2 linked regions of the Bradyrhizobium sp. WD16 genome follow. The protein of the gene in region 1 binds, or shares a complex with, the protein of each later gene. Links are inferred from orthologs where the notes say so. Each region holds a gene or a part of one and is shown in the gene's direction. Other genes may lie near its edges. The genes, in order: DB459_RS01390 and trxA.

What was found.
Region 2: the proteins of DB459_RS01390 (region 1) and trxA are in contact, whole or in part, in an NMR structure (PDB 2IPA), measured with the Bacillus subtilis proteins. The link is inferred for Bradyrhizobium sp. WD16 from one-to-one orthologs.

What each region holds. Positions count from the first base shown.
Region 1 is NZ_CP028908.1:282,000-289,573, reverse strand. The notes cover bases 1-2,878. They hold DB459_RS01390 (arsenate reductase ArsC), read left to right. Parts: upstream 1-1,114; coding sequence 1,115-1,642; downstream 1,643-2,878. Other genes in these bases: arsC (arsenate reductase (glutaredoxin)), read left to right, coding at 2,775-2,878; arsB (ACR3 family arsenite efflux transporter), read left to right, coding at 1,665-2,723; DB459_RS01395 (helix-turn-helix transcriptional regulator), read left to right, coding at 748-1,134; DB459_RS01400 (OsmC family protein), read left to right, coding at 304-717; arsA (arsenical pump-driving ATPase), read left to right, coding at 1-92. In the rest of the region: more of arsC, read left to right, coding at 2,879-3,197; arsenical resistance protein ArsH, read left to right, coding at 3,190-3,912; DB459_RS01370 (arsenite methyltransferase), read right to left, coding at 4,017-4,850; DB459_RS01365 (helix-turn-helix transcriptional regulator), read right to left, coding at 4,861-5,199; DB459_RS01360 (SDR family oxidoreductase), read right to left, coding at 5,385-6,242; DB459_RS01355 (helix-turn-helix domain-containing protein), read left to right, coding at 6,380-6,775; DB459_RS01350 (hypothetical protein), read right to left, coding at 7,012-7,278; DB459_RS01345 (hypothetical protein), read right to left, coding at 7,323-7,466; DB459_RS01340 (hypothetical protein), read left to right, coding at 7,509-7,574. UniProt on the Bacillus subtilis protein: Catalyzes the reduction of arsenate [As(V)] to arsenite [As(III)]. In vitro, can dephosphorylate para-nitrophenyl phosphate (pNPP).
Region 2 is NZ_CP028908.1:1,822,320-1,829,900, forward strand. The notes cover bases 4,697-7,581. They hold trxA (thioredoxin), read left to right. Parts: upstream 4,697-5,921; coding sequence 5,922-6,242; downstream 6,243-7,581. Other genes in these bases: addA (double-strand break repair helicase AddA), read left to right, coding at 4,697-5,815; DB459_RS08430 (folylpolyglutamate synthase/dihydrofolate synthase family protein), read right to left, coding at 6,323-7,567. Outside these bases: double-strand break repair protein AddB, read left to right, coding at 1-2,330; more of addA, read left to right, coding at 2,327-4,696. UniProt on the Bacillus subtilis protein: Participates in various redox reactions through the reversible oxidation of its active center dithiol to a disulfide and catalyzes dithiol-disulfide exchange reactions.

The sequences.
Region 1 (7,574 bases):
TTGCCAGGCGCGTCGCCTTGATTCCGTTCCAGGCGGAAGAACCGGTCGGTGTCAGCCGCCTCGCGGCGCTGACAGAGACAGGGGATGCATAGTCTTTCTCATTCTTCCGGCGCGCCGTTTTGGTTGATCGCGCGAGTGCGATTTTCTGTCCGCCGCCGATACAAGGTGACGATCCCACAGCCGGCCCGTTCGAGCGCCGGTCTGACGCGGCGAGGATGCGGGCTTGATCCATCGCAAGCGTTTCACCGGTGTGTCGTTGCTTCATGACGGCGCCCGGAGTGCGTATTTCATCGAGGTCCGATCATGCTTGAATACAATGTGACGGCGAAGCGGCTGGATTCGCATGGCAGCGTCGCCAGCTGCAAGAATGCCCACGTCACGCTCGATACCGACGTCAACGGCCGGCTCGACGCGTTCAATCCGGCAGAGCTGTTCCTGGCTGCGATTGCGGCCTGCATGATCAAGGGGATCGAGCGGGTGGCGCCGATCATCCAGTTCGATTTCCGCAACGTGGAGGTGCGGCTCCATGGCCTGCGCCGGGACAGCCCGCCCTTCATGGCCTCGATTTCCTATGAGCTCATCGTCGACACCGACGAGACCGACCGCCGCCTCGACCTGCTGCACCAGAACGTGCGCAAGTACGGCACGATCTCGAACACGGTCGCGGCGGCCACCGAGCTGAAAGGGAGCATCCGCCGCGCCTCCGGCGCCGCTTGACTCTTCTAAGATATCCAATATTCTGGATATATGGATGAAACGCGAGCCATCGATGCCCTTGGGGCGCTGGCCCAGCCGACGCGGCTGGACACCTTTCGCCTGTTGGTGAAGCGCGAACCTGAAGGGGTCGCCGCGGGCGAACTGGCGCGCCTCGTCGGCGTGCCGCAGAATACCATGTCGGCCCATCTTTCGGTGCTGGCGAGGGCCGGTCTCGTCGTCGGCGAGCGGCACAGCCGCTCCATCATCTATCGCGTTGATCTGAGTGTGTTCCGCGAACTGACCACCTTCCTGGTTCAAGACTGTTGCGACGGCCGTCCCGACGTCTGCGCGCCTTTGATCGGCAGCATCAAGGCGTGCTGTGCGCCGGCGACGACGAGCGCCGCGAGGAAGAAGAGCCATGCCCGCCAGAAGTTATAACGTGCTGTTCCTGTGCACCGGCAATTCGGCACGCTCGATCCTCGCCGAAGCCATCCTCAACCGGGAGGGGCAGGGTGTGTTCCGCGCCTTCTCCGCCGGCAGCGCGCCGAAGGGCGAGGTCAATCCCTTTGCCCTCAAGGTGCTCGAAACTCTCGGCTATCCGACCGCCGGCCTGCGCTCGAAGAGCTGGTCCGAATTCGCCGCGCCGGACGCGCCGGTGATGGATTTCGTCTTCACCGTCTGCGACAATGCCGCCGGCGAGTCCTGCCCGGTCTGGCCGGGGCAGCCGATGACCGCTCATTGGGGCATCGAGGACCCGGCCGCGGTCGACGGCACGGATTTCGAAAAACATACGGCCTTCCTGACCGCGTACCGTTATCTGAAGAACCGCATCGACGCCTTCACCAGCCTGCCGCTCGCAAGCGTCGACGCGATCTCGCTCGGCGCCAGGCTGCGCAACATCGGTCGCAGCGACGGCGCAACCCGCCCACGTCCCGACGTGGCCTGATCCCCTAGGCGGTTTCATTCCAATGAGCACTTTCGAACGCTATCTGTCGTTGTGGGTCGCCCTGTGCATCGTTGCCGGGGTCGCGCTCGGCCACCTGATGCCGGGCCTGTTCGCCGTGGTGGCGTCGGCCGAGCTCGCCAAGGTCAACCTGCCGGTGGCGGCGCTGATCTGGCTGATGATCATCCCGATGCTGCTGAAGATCGATTTCGGCGCGCTCGGCGAGGTCCGACAGCACTGGCGCGGCGTCGGCGTGACGCTGTTCATCAACTGGGCGGTGAAGCCGTTCTCGATGGCGTTGCTCGGCACCTTCTTCATCGGCCACGTGTTCGCCGGGATGCTGCCGGCCGGGCAGATTTCATCCTACATCGCCGGGCTCATTCTGCTGGCGGCGGCGCCCTGCACCGCCATGGTCTTCGTCTGGTCGAACCTGTGCGAGGGCGAGCCGCATTATACCCTGAGCCAGGTGGCGCTGAACGACGTCATCATGGTGTTCCTGTTTGCGCCGCTGGTCGGTCTTCTGCTCGGCGTCGCCTCGATCTCGGTGCCCTGGGCGACGCTGCTGCTGTCCGTGCTGCTCTATATCGTCGTGCCGGTGGTGATCGCTCAAGCCTGGCGCAGCCGTCTCCTGTCGCTGGGGCGAGATGCCCTGGAGCGCACCCTCAATCGCCTGCAGCCCGCCTCGCTCGTCGCCCTGCTGGCGACGCTGGTGCTGCTGTTCGGCTTTCAGGGCGGCCAGATCCTCAGGCAGCCGCTGGTGATCGCGATTCTCGCGGTGCCGATCCTGATCCAGGTCTATTTCAATGCCGGGCTCGCCTATCTGCTCAGCCGTCGCTTCGGCGTCGCCTGGTGCGTCGCGGCTCCGGCGGCGTTGATCGGCGCCAGCAATTTCTTCGAGCTGGCGGTTGCCGCCGCCATCAGCCTGTTCGGTCTTGAGTCCGGCGCGGCGCTCGCCACCGTGGTCGGCGTGCTGGTCGAAGTGCCGGTGATGCTGTCGGTGGTCCAGATCGTCAAAGCGACCCGGTCCTGGTATGAAGCGGGATCGCAGACGACGAAGCCCGCGCAAGCCAAACCGCTGGGCTGAACGCGCGCGGCGGCACCCTGCAGCAAGACGAAGAAAGAGAGACCGGTCACCATGGACGTCGTGATTCATCACAATCCGGATTGCGGCACCTCCCGCAACGTCCTCGCCATCATCGAGGCGGCGGGCTACCGGCCGACGATCATCGAATACCTGAAGACCGGCTGGACCAGGCCGCAGCTGCTGGGGCTGTTCGCTGCGGCCGGCTTGACGCCGCGAACGGCGCTGCGCACCACCAAGTCGCCCGCCGCGGAACTCGGTCTTCTCGACGACAGCGTGCCCGACGAGCGCATTCTTGAGGCGATGATCGCGCATCCCGTCCTCGTGAACCGGCCGATCGTCTGTACGCGCCAAGGCGTTCGCCTCTGCCGGCCAAGCGATGTCGTTCTCGATCTGCTCGACACCCTTCCGCCCGGCCCCTTCCACAAGGAGGACGGATCGCTGCTGATCGATGCGGAGGGCCATCGCGTTGTCTGAGCCGCTGGACCATCTGCCCAATCTGAGCGAGAGCTGTTTTGAGCCGATCGATCGAGATCGGCTGGTAAATCCTCAGGTCTCGCTCCATCCGCCGCGTATTCTCCTGCTCTACGGCTCGGTCCGGGAGCGGTCCTACAGCCGCCTGGTGACCGAAGAAGCGGCACGGATCTTACGACGGTTCGGCGCCGAGACCCGGACCTTCAATCCGAGTGGCCTGCCGCTGCCCGATGACGGTTCGGCGGATCATCCGAAGGTTGCCGAGCTTCGCGAAGCCGTCACCTGGGCCGAGGGCATGGTGTGGTGCTCGCCCGAGCGCCACGGCGCCATGACCGGCATCATGAAGGCGCAGATCGACTGGATTCCGCTGTCCATCGGCGCCGTTCGCCCGACCCAAGGCAAGACCCTGGCGGTGATGCAGGTCAGTGGCGGCTCCCAGTCGTTCAACGCGGTGAACCAGCTGCGGGTGCTGGGGCGCTGGATGCGGCTGATCACGATTCCCAATCAGTCGTCCGTCGCCAAGGCGTTCGCCGAGTTCGACGATGCCGGACGGATGAAGCCGTCGCCCTATTACGATCGCATCGTCGACGTGATGGAGGAACTGATGAAATTCACGCTGCTGACCAGGGATCGCAAGGACTACCTGGTCGATCGCTACAGCGAACGCAAGGAGAGTGCGGCCGAACTCTCGGAGCGCGTGAACCAGCGGTCGATCTGAAAGCGCCGGTTACCGGCCGCGCAATCGCATCACGAACGAGCCGGATCGATTATCTGCCGCGACGCAAGCGATCCGGTGCTCGCGGCAGATCGAAACGGCCCCGGTCAGCTGCCGCAGGTCGGAGCGCAACAGGGAGCATCCTTGCCGGGCTTCACCGCACGGACGAAGGCGCCCATGAATTTGCCGTCCGCCGCCTTGGCGATCGCCTCGACATCGATGCCCTTGGCGGCGAGGAATTCGCGGGCATCCTCGACCCGGTAGATCCGGGTCGGCTCGATGCCGATCTGTTCGAAGCCTGCCGCCGCGAGTCTGCCGCGATAGTCGTTTTCCTCGAGAGCGCCGGCGATGCAGCCGACCCAGAGCAGCATGTCGTTGCGGATCGCCTCGGGCACCTCGCCGCGGGTCACCACGTCCGACACCGCGAAACGACCGCCCGGCTTGAGCACGCGAAAGGCCTCGCGCAGCACCTGGTCCTTGTCGGCGGACAGGTTGATCACGCAGTTGGAGATGATCACGTCGACCGAATTGTCGGGCAGGGGAATGTGCTCGATCTCGCCCTTGAGGAATTCGACGTTCTGCACGCCGGCCTTCTTCTGATTGTCGCGGGCGAGCGCCAGCATCTCGTCGGTCATGTCGAGGCCGTAGGCCTTGCCGGTGGGCCCGACCCTGCGGGCCGAGAGCAGCACGTCGATGCCGCCGCCCGATCCGAGGTCGAGCACCGTCTCACCCTGCTTCAGTTCGGCGAGCGCGGTCGGATTGCCGCAGCCGAGGGAGGCGAGCACCGCCGCTTCCGGCAGATCGCCGGTCTCCTGGTCGGAATAGAGATGGGACGTGATGGGGCTCGCCCGATCGAGGGCGGGGCCGCCGCAGCACGAGCCGGCGCGCAGCGCCGCCTGGCTGTATTTCTGTCGAACCGCTTCCTTGATGTCCGTCGTCATGTGATCCTCCTCAGCAGCAGGTGACGGCTTCGGGCTTGATGGCTTTGTTGCGCGTGCAGCATTCGGCGAACAGGAAGGCCAGGATTTCCTGCAGCCCATCGGCGTTGGCGGTGTAGCGAAGGAAGGTGCTCTCGCGCCGGACGAGGACCAGTCCCTCGTTCTTCAGCTTTTCGAGGTGGTGGGACAGGGTGGAGGCCGGGATGTCGAGGTCGGCGGCGATCTCGCCGACGACGAGGCCTTCCGGATGCGCCTTGAGCAGCAGCCGCACGATGCGCAGGCGCGATTCCGAACCGAGTGCGGCGAGCATGTCGGCGAAGCGGGCGTTCTGGTCGGGTCCGTGGGTCTGCACGGCAGCCTCCGTTTCCATAATTCTATAATTATAGAAATATGGAAACGCAAGGGCAAACACGCACCGGTCGGACACCGTCGAGTCCCGCAGTCATGCGCCGGCCAGCCTCCGCGACGACCGCGCGCTGCGGGGCATGCAATCCGAAGGGGCGTGCGGCGCGAACCGCACGCCCCTTCGGGGGCGCGTCAGCGCTTCAGCGCTTCGGCCACGGCGGTCTTGAGCGACGTCGTCGGGCGCCCGATCAGGCGGCTCAGGGTATGGCTGTCGTCGAACAGGCCGCCCCTTGAGGCGCCGACGTCCGACTCCGCGAGCATGGTGGCGACCGGCTCGGGCAGGCCGGCGCCGATCAGCGCGCCGCGAAACGCCGCTTCCGGAAGGTTCTGGTAGATGATCGGCTTGCCGGTCTGGAGCGCCACTTCGGCGGCGAGATCGGCGAGCGTGTAGGAGTCGTCGCCCGACAGCTCGTAGACCTTGCCGGACTGATCCGCCGCCGATGTCAGGACCGCGGCCGCTGCCTCGGCATAGTCGCGGCGGGGGGCCGAGGCGATCCGTCCTTCGCCGGCGCTGCCGATGAAGGCGCCATGCTGGAGCGCCGCCGGAATCGAAGCGAGATAATTCTCGGTGTACCAGCTGTTGCGCAGCAGGACGTAAGGCACGCCGCTCGCCTTTAGCAGAGCCTCTGTGGCCCGATGCTCGGCGGCGAGCCCCATGGGCGAGGTCTCGGCGTGAAGCAGGCTGGTATAGGCGATCAGGCCGACGCCGGCCTTCTTGGCTGCCCCGATGACGTTCTGGTGCTGGTGGACGCGCTGGCCGACGGCGCTGGACGAAATGAGAAGCAGCTTGTCGATGCCGGCGAGGGCCCGCTCCAGACCTGCTGCATCGTCGTAGTCGGCCTGACGGGTGACGACGCCCTTGGCCGCAAGGCCACCGGCTTTGCCGGGATCGCGGACGAGGGCGACGATTTGCGCCGCGGGTGTGGTCTTCAAGAGAGCGTCGATGACGAGCTGGCCGAGTTGGCCGGTGGCGCCGGTGACAGCAATCACGGGGTAATCCTCCTATGGATTGGATCGTTGACACCGGGCGATCTAGTCCATAAACGAACTTTTCGTAAGTACGCACAAAAATGTAAGTGTGATATTCTCAATGGACGAGGCCGGCGCGGCCCCGGAGGAGATGACCAATGACATCCCGAACGCCGCCCCGGACGTCGTTCTCGGAGATGATGCGCCGGGGACAGGTGTTTTCGCCAGATTGTCCCTCGCGCGAGGTCCTCAAGCACGTCACCAGCCGCTGGGGCGTGCTGGTGCTCGTGGCGCTCATTCCCGGCACCCAGCGCTTCAGCGATTTGCGGCGCCGGATCGGCGGCATCAGCGAACGCATGCTGGCCCAGACGCTGCAGTGGCTCGAGAATGATCGGCTGGTCGATCGCGTCGCCTATCCGGTCGTGCCGCCGCATGTCGAATACAGCCTCACGCCGTTGGGGCGCGAGGTGGCCCTCCGCGTCGAAGGTCTGGTCGAATGGATCGAGACCAACCTCGGCCAGATTCTCGCTGGTCGGACGACGGCGGCGGAATAACCAGGCGCGAGGCGTAACGCCGGTCCGTATGCGTGGCCGTCATCGGCACGCGACGTTCGCGGCATCCGAAATCGCCCCGACGCAGCGCTGCCGGCGCCCCTGGCGCGGGCCGCAGACACGATTTCGTCCCGGATGCCTTGGGCTGACGGCGAAGGGCGTCGTGATGCTGGCGTTCACGGCTTTGCGAAATCCATCACTCGCATTGCACGACCGGCCGGCGCTGCCGTTCGGCGTCATCAGGACGGCCGCCATCCCTTGGTCGCGGACAAGAGCTCCTGAAAAGCGATCTCGACCTCATTCACGAGGTGATAGTTCAAACGGCCTGCGCCGATCGCCCGGTCCGCCGGATCGATCAGCGGTACGATGCTGTTCTCCAGTTCGGGCTCATCGGTCTGGACCGGATTGAAGCGATGCTTGGGAAATCGCCTCTGGAGCGCGTCGTAGATCATCGAGGTCTCGGCATCGCAGGTCACCGGCGTGAGACTGAACATGAACATGGCCATTGCAGCGTTCTCCGATCCCGAAGTCTGGTCTGTCTGGTCCTGCCTCAGCTGCCCGACGTCCGGGGCGCGCAGGTGTTGGACCGGAAGCGGTTGGACAGGAAGCTGTTGTGCAGGAAGCGCCCGCCGGCCGGCAGTTCGCCGTCATCAACGTTTGCGTTTCCGGTGGTCGCGATCTTGATCGCCGGCATCGGTGGCCGACCGCGAGGGTAATATCATCCAAGTGATCGCGGATGGATTTGTTCCGTGCTGCTGAAAATGATTTGAGCCAGCGGGGCCGTGATGATCTTCCGTACCTT
Region 2 (7,581 bases), 1.5 Mb from region 1 along the record:
GCGATGACGACGGCGCGCCGGCGCCCGGCCATCCCCAGTTCGCGCTCCACAATCTTCTCGCCCGATTCGGCATCGAGCGTCGCGACGTGGTGCCGCTCGCTCTCCCGGCCGCGCACGGCCGCGAGCTGCTGGCCTCGGAAGCGCTGCGCCCGTCCGCTGCCACCGGACTGTGGCACCAGCGCCTGAGCGACCCCGCAGTTGCCCGCGCGATCGGCCTGGGCATGAGCCGCATCGCGGTCGTGGCGGCGCCGACCGCCGAAATCGAGGCGCTGGCGATTGCGGTTGCGATGCGCGAAGCCATCGAACAGCCGTCCATGACCGTGGCGCTGGTGACGCCCGACCGGGCGCTCGCCCGCCGTGTCATGGCCAGCCTCGATCGCTGGAAGCTCGCCTATGACGATTCCGGCGGCGATGCGCTGACCGACACCGCCGCCGGCCGCTTCGCCCGGCTCTGCGCGCTCGCTGCCGCCGATGGCCTTGCCCCGGCGACGTTGCTGGCGCTGCTCAAGCATCCCCTGTTCCGGCTCGGCCGCCGCGACGGCAGCTTCGCCCGTGCCATTGCCGGCCTCGAACGCGTGCTGCTGCGGGGCACGCGGCCGCAGTCCGGCAGCGCCGGCCTCAAACGGGATTTCGAGATCTTCCGCGGCGAATTCGACAAGATGCGCGGCGGCGTGCCGTCACTGCTGCACCGGGGTGAGCCGCGCAGCAAGATCGAAATCGAGATCCTGCCGCTGATCGCCGAGCTGATCGAACGTCTCGGCCGCGCCTTTGCGCCGCTCGAGCGCCTCGGCGACGGCAAGCCTCATGACCTGACCGAATTTGCAGCCGCCCACCGCGCGGTGCTCAACGCGCTCGGCACCGATGCCGACGACGAGATCGTCACCTTCGGCGACGCCGACGGGCTCGCCCTGGCCCAGGGCTTCGACGACCTCGACGCCGCCGGAGGCCTGAGCGGCGTCGTCCTCACCCTCGCCGATTATCCCGATGTCTTCCGCACCGCCTTCGGCGACCGAATCGTGCGGCGGCCGATCACCGCGGCGGCGCGGCTGCGGATCTTCGGCCCGCTGGAAGCACGCCTGACGACGAGCGAGCGCGTCATTCTCGGCGGCCTCGTCGAGGGCGTCTGGCCGCCGGAGCCGCGCATCGACCCCTGGCTGAACCGGCCGATGCGCCACCAGCTCGGTCTCGACCTGCCGGAGCGGCGCATCGGCCTGTCCGCCCACGACTTCGCCCAACTGCTCGGGGCGCCGGAGGTGGTGCTGACCCACGCCGCCAAGGTCGGCGGCGCGCCGGCCGTCGCCTCGCGCTTCCTGCACCGTCTCGAAGCGGTCGCCGGGGAGGCCCATTTTGCCGTGGCGCTGGCCCGCGGCGGTCGTTATCTCGCCTGTGCCGAGGCTCTCGACCGTCCCGCGCAAGTGGTTCCGATCGCCCAGCCGGCGCCGCGTCCGCCGCGCCACGCCCGGCCGCAGCGTCTCTCGGTCACCGAGATCGAGGACTGGCTGCGCGATCCCTACACGATCTACGCGCGGCGCATCCTCGATCTGCAGGCGCTCGATCCGGTGGACATGCCGCTGTCGGCGGCTGACCGCGGCTCTGCGATCCACAACGCCATCGCCGAATTCACGCAAGCCTTTCCCGACCGCCTGCCGGCCGACCCCGCGGCGGCGCTGCGCGCCATCGGCGCGCGGCATTTCGCCCCGCTGATGGACCAGCCGGAGGCGCGGGCGCTATGGTGGCCCCGCTTCCTGCGCATCGCCCATTGGCTCGGCCAATGGGAACGCGAGCGGCGCCAGGGCGTCGCCGAGATCCTCACCGAGATTCAGGGCGGCTTCGTTATTGCGCTGGACCAGGGCCGCAGCTTCCGTCTCAGCGCCCGCGCCGACCGCATCGAGCGCCGCAACGACGGCCGCTACGCCATTCTCGACTACAAGACCGGGATTCCACCGACCGGCAAGCAGGTGCGCATGGGGCTGTCGCCGCAGCTGACGCTGGAAGCGGCGATCCTGCGCGAGGGCGGCTTCGCCGGCATCGACGCCGGCGCCAGCGTCGGCGAGCTGACTTACGTCCGGCTCAACGGCAACAATCCGCCGGGCAAGGAGTGCAGGCTGGAACTGACGCGCGATGCACGAACCGAGCCGCCGCTGTCGCCGGACGAGGCCGCCATCGAGGCTCGCGCCAAGCTGGAGGCGCTGATCCGCGCCTTCGAGGACGAGAACCAGCCCTACAAATCGCTGGTGCTGTCGATGTGGTCGACCCGCTACGGCGATTACGATGCCCTGGCGCGGATCAAGGAATGGTCCGGCGAAGGCGGCACGGGAGAGGCGCCATGAGCTCCGCGCGCAAGATCCCCGACGACGTGCGCGATCGGCAGACCCGCGCCTCCGCTCCGACTGCCTCGGTCTTCGTTTCCGCCAATGCCGGGTCGGGCAAGACCCATGTGCTGGTGCAGCGCGTGGTGCGGCTGCTGCTCGCCGGCGTCGCGCCGGAAAAGATCCTCTGCATCACCTTCACCAAGGCCGCCGCCGCCAACATGGCCGAGCGGGTCTTCACCACGCTCGGGCACTGGATCACCCTCGACGACGCCGCGCTCGATGCCGCGCTCAGGGACACCGCGGTGACCCCCACGGCGGCGATGCGCCGCCGCGCCCGCGAATTGTTCGCCTGCGCCCTCGAAACGCCGGGCGGTCTCAAGGTCCAGACCATTCACGCCCTGTGCACGCGGCTGCTGCAGCAGTTTCCGTTCGAGGCCAATGTCCCGGCGCGCTTTGCCGTGCTCGACGACCGCGACCAGAATGAACTGATGGAGCGCGCCAGCCTCAAGGTGCTGCTCGCCGCGGCGGCCGCGCCGGACAGCAGCGTCGGCCGGGCGCTCGCCACCGCCATGAGCGGCGCCGCCGACGTCACCTTCCGCGACGTGGTGCGCGAGGCGGTGCTCAGCCGCGATCACTTCCAGGCCTGGACCAGCGCGGCGGTCACCGTCGAAACCGCCCAGGCGCAGCTCGCCCAGGTCCTCGACCTTGCCCCCGACGACAGCATCGCCGCCGTCGAACACGAGATCGTCGAAGGTCCCCATCTGGCCCGCGCCGACTGGCGTGCGGTCATCGAGGAGTTCGCGCAGGGTGGCAAGACCGATGCCGGCCAGGCAGAGCGGCTGTCGGAAGCCCTCGCCTCGAGCGGCGCCGAACAGATCGAAGCCTATCTCGGCCTGTTCTTCACCCAGCAGGGCGGCGAGCGCAAATCGCTGATCAGCAGGAAGCTCACGGACGAGGCGCCCGGCCTTGCCGAACGGCTGGCGCGCGAGGCCACCCGCCTCGCGGTCCTGGTGCCGCGCCGCCGCGCCGCTCAGGTCCGCGAGCGCACCTCGGCGCTGCTCGTCATCGCCAGCGCCGTCGCCGCCAATTATCGCGGCGAAAAGGAGGCGCGCGGCCTGCTCGATTACGATGACCTGATCGACAGAACGCTGGCGATGCTGGGACGCACGCCGGCGAGCTGGGTGCATTTCAAGCTCGACCAGGGCATCGATCATGTGCTGATCGACGAGGCCCAGGACACCAGCCCGCGGCAATGGGACATCATCGAACATCTGGTGTCGGAATTCACCTCCGGCAGCGGCGCGCGGCCCGATCGCCTGGTGCGAACCGTGTTCGCGGTGGGCGACGAGAAGCAGTCGATCTTCTCGTTCCAGGGCGCTGCGCCGCGCGAATTCGACCTGCGCCGCAGAGGATTCCAGCAGCGCTTCACCGCCGCCGAGCTGCCGTTCGACGCGCTGTCCTTCACCTACTCCTTCCGCTCGGGCCACGGCGTGCTGCATGCGGTGGAACGCACCTTCCGCGACCAGGCGATCTATCGCAGCATCACCTCCGACACGGAGGGCATGCCGCCACATCTGGCGCTCGCCGATGCCGCGCCGTCGACGGTGGAATTGTGGGAGTTGGAGCAGCCCAATCAGGGCCAGGATCTCGAAGGCTGGCGCGCGCCGTTCGACGCGGTGTCGCAGACGAGTCCCGAGGTGCGGCTCGCGCAGCGCATCCGCCAGCGCATCGCCAGCCTGGTTACCTCGGAAACCGCCATCGGCCCGGCGGGACGGCGGCGGCGCCTGCGCTATGGCGACATCCTGATCCTGGTGCGCCGGCGCGGCGCCACCTTCAACGCCATCATCCAGAGTCTGAAGCAGGGCCGCATTCCGGTCGCCGGCGCCGATCGGCTCAAGCTGACCGAGCACATCGCGGTGGTCGACCTGATGCATCTCGCCGATGCGCTGCTGTTCGCCGGCGACGATCTCGCCCTCGCCGTGGCGCTCAAGGGCCCGCTGTTCGGCCTCTCCGAAGACGACCTGTTCCGCATCGCTCACGGCAGACGCGGCAGCTTGCGCGACGCGCTGCATCAGCACGCGGCCGAGGACGCCCACTTCGCCGCGGCATGGTCGCGGCTGCAGGCCTGCGAGGCGCGCGCGCGCGAATTGGCGCCTTTCAGCTTCTATGCCTGGCTGCTCGGCGGCGATGGCGGCCGGGCCCGCATGCTGGCCCGGCTCGGCCCCGAAGCCAACGATGCCCTCGATGAATTCCTCGAACTGGCGCTCGCCTTCGAAAGCCGCGGCCCGGCCTCGCTGCAGGGCTTCATGGCCTGGCTGCGCGCCGCCGACACCGAAATCAAGCGCGACATGGAAATCTCCCGCGACGAAGTCCGGGTGATGACCGTGCACGGCGCCAAGGGCCTGGAAGCGCCGGTGGTGTTTCTCGCCGACACCACGTCGTCGCCCACCGACAGCCAGCGCCTCAGCCTGGTGCGGCTGCCGCCGCGCCCCGGCCTGCCGCGCGGCTGCGTGGTATGGGCCGGACGCAAGGCCGACGATCCGCCGGCGGTGGCGACGGCCCGCGCCGCCATGGTGGCGGACACCGAGGACGAATATCGCCGCCTGCTGTATGTGGCGATGACCCGCGCCGCCGATCGTCTCATCGTCGGCGGCTGCCAGCCGGGCAACCGCAATGAGGTGCGGGCGAATTCCTGGTACGACCTGATCCGCAAGGGGCTCGACGGCAGCGAACTGAAGCTCGCGACCGAGAGGACGCCGTTCGGCGACGTGCGTTGCTACAGCCATGGCGACGCCGCCGCGCTGCCGGCTCCCGCCGCGCTCGAGGCGGCCGCAGCAGCGCCTGAGCTCCCCGGCTGGTTGCGCCAGGCAGCCAGACGCGAAAGCGCCGAGCTGATCGCGCTGCAGCCTTCCCATGGCGGCGACGACGACAATGCCGCCGCCACGGTGAAATCCGGCGAGGCCGCCGAGAGCCGCCGCCGCGCGCAACGGCGCGGCGTGCTCGTCCATCGCCTGCTGCAGTCGCTGCCCGAGATCGACGCGTCACAGCGCACTGATGCGGCGCAGCGCTATCTGATGCGCCGGGCCGCCGACTGGAGCGAGGCCGAGCGCAGCGCCCTGCTCGGCGAAGTGCTGACTTTGATCGGCGCGGCGCCGTTCGCCGCGGTGTTCGGCCCGGCGAGCCGCGCCGAGGTCGCCATCGTCGGACGTCTCACCCGCAGCGGACGGCCGGCGGCACTGGTCAGCGGCCAGATCGATCGCCTGGTTGAGACCGACGGCGAGATCCTGATCGTCGACTTCAAGACCAATCACGCCCCGCCGCGCCGCCTTGCCGATTGTCCGCCGGCCTATCGCCGCCAGCTTGCGCTCTACCGTGCGGTGCTGTCGCGCCTGCAACCGCGCAAGCGCGTCCGGGCCGCGCTGATTTGGACGGAAACCACTGAAATCATGGAGATTCCTGGCCATGAGCTGGATGCGGAGCTGGCCAGCATCACCGCGGCGTGACCGGGGTCGACGCCACCTTGACCCCACCCCGGCCGGTTCATAGGTTCGCTAGTGAGAGTGCGGCGCGAATCTCCGCGCCCCCCAAATTCAGGCAAAGAGGCACGTGATGTCGGTCGGCAAGGTATCGGACGCCAATTTCGAATCGGAGGTCCTCAAGGCGTCGGGGCCCGTCGTGGTCGACTTCTGGGCCGAGTGGTGCGGCCCCTGCCGCATGATCGCGCCGGCACTCGACGAGATCGCCGGCGCCATGGGCGAGAAGGTGAAGATCGTCAAGCTCAACGTCGATGAGAATCCGCAGACCGCCTCGAAATACGGTGTGATGTCGATCCCGACCCTGATGATCTTCAAGGGTGGCGAACTCGCCTCCCGCCAGGTCGGCGCGGCGCCGAAGGCCAAGCTGCAGCAGTGGATCAGCGCCGCGGTCTGACGCGACCAGCGACGACCCAATCGAACCGGCCGGCGCAAGCCGGCCGTTGTCGTTTCAGCGGCGGATGTCCGTGAGCGCGATCAGCGCGGCGGCGTGCCGTTGGCCTCGAGCACCGCGCCGGCGAGATAAAGCGAGCCGGTGATGAGGATACGCGGCGCGATCTCATAGGCGAGACGGGCGATCGTCGACAGCGCCGCCGCCACCGACGGCGCCGTCTCCACCCGCATGCCGAGCGACCGGGCGGCATCCGCCAACGCCTCGACCGGCATCGCCTTGTCCTGGTCGGGCACCGGCACCGCGATGATATGGCGCGTCAGCCCGGCAAAGTTGCCGAGGAAGCCGCGGGCGTCCTTGTTGCCCATCATGCCGGCGATCACGACCAGCGGCCGCGACACCCGCTCCTCGAGGTCGCCGATGGCGGCAGCGACCACCCGGCCGCCGTCGACATTGTGGCCGCCGTCGAGCCAGATCTCGGCATCCGGCGGCGCTACCGCGAGCAGGGCACCCGAGGTCAGCCGCTGCATCCGCGCCGGCCATTCGGCGCGGGCGATGCCGGTCTCGAAGGCCGACTGCTCGATACGGAAGGCGTCGGTGGCCCGCAGCGCGGCGATCGCCAGCCCGGCATTGTCGAACTGATGGCGGCCGAACAGCCGCGGCGCGGACAGATCGAGCAGGCCGCGCTCGTCGTGATAGACCAGACGTCCATGCTCGACATCGACGTGCCAATGCTGGCCGGCCATGTGCAACGGTGCGCCGGCACGGCGCGCCGCCAGTTCGATCACCGCCTCGGCCTCGGCCGGCTGCGCCGCCGATACCACCGGCACCCGCCGCTTGATGATGCCGGCCTTCTCGCCGGCGATGGCCGCGAGCGTGTCCCCGAGAAAGTCCTGATGATCGATGCTGACGGGGGCGATGACGCTCACCGCCGGCTGATCGATCACATTGGTGGCGTCGAGCCGGCCGCCGAGGCCGACTTCGAGCAGCACCGCGTCGGCCGGATGCGAGGCGAACAGCGTCAGCGCCGCCGCCGTTTCCATCTCGAACACCGTGATCGGGGCGCCGGCATTGACCGCCTCGCATTCGGCCAGCACCGCGCGCAACGCGTCGTCGCTCGTCAATTCGCCGCCGCCGACGCGGCCGAGGCGAAAACGTTCGTTGATGCGCACGAGATGCGGCGAGGTGTAGGTGTGAACGGCGAGCCCCGCGGCCTCGAGAATGGCGCGCAGATAGGCCACGGTCGATCCCTTGCCGTTGGTGCCGGCGACATGGATGACCGGCGGCAGCCGCCGCTCGGGATGGCCGAGGGCGTCGAGGATCCGCAGCATGCGGTCGAGCGTCA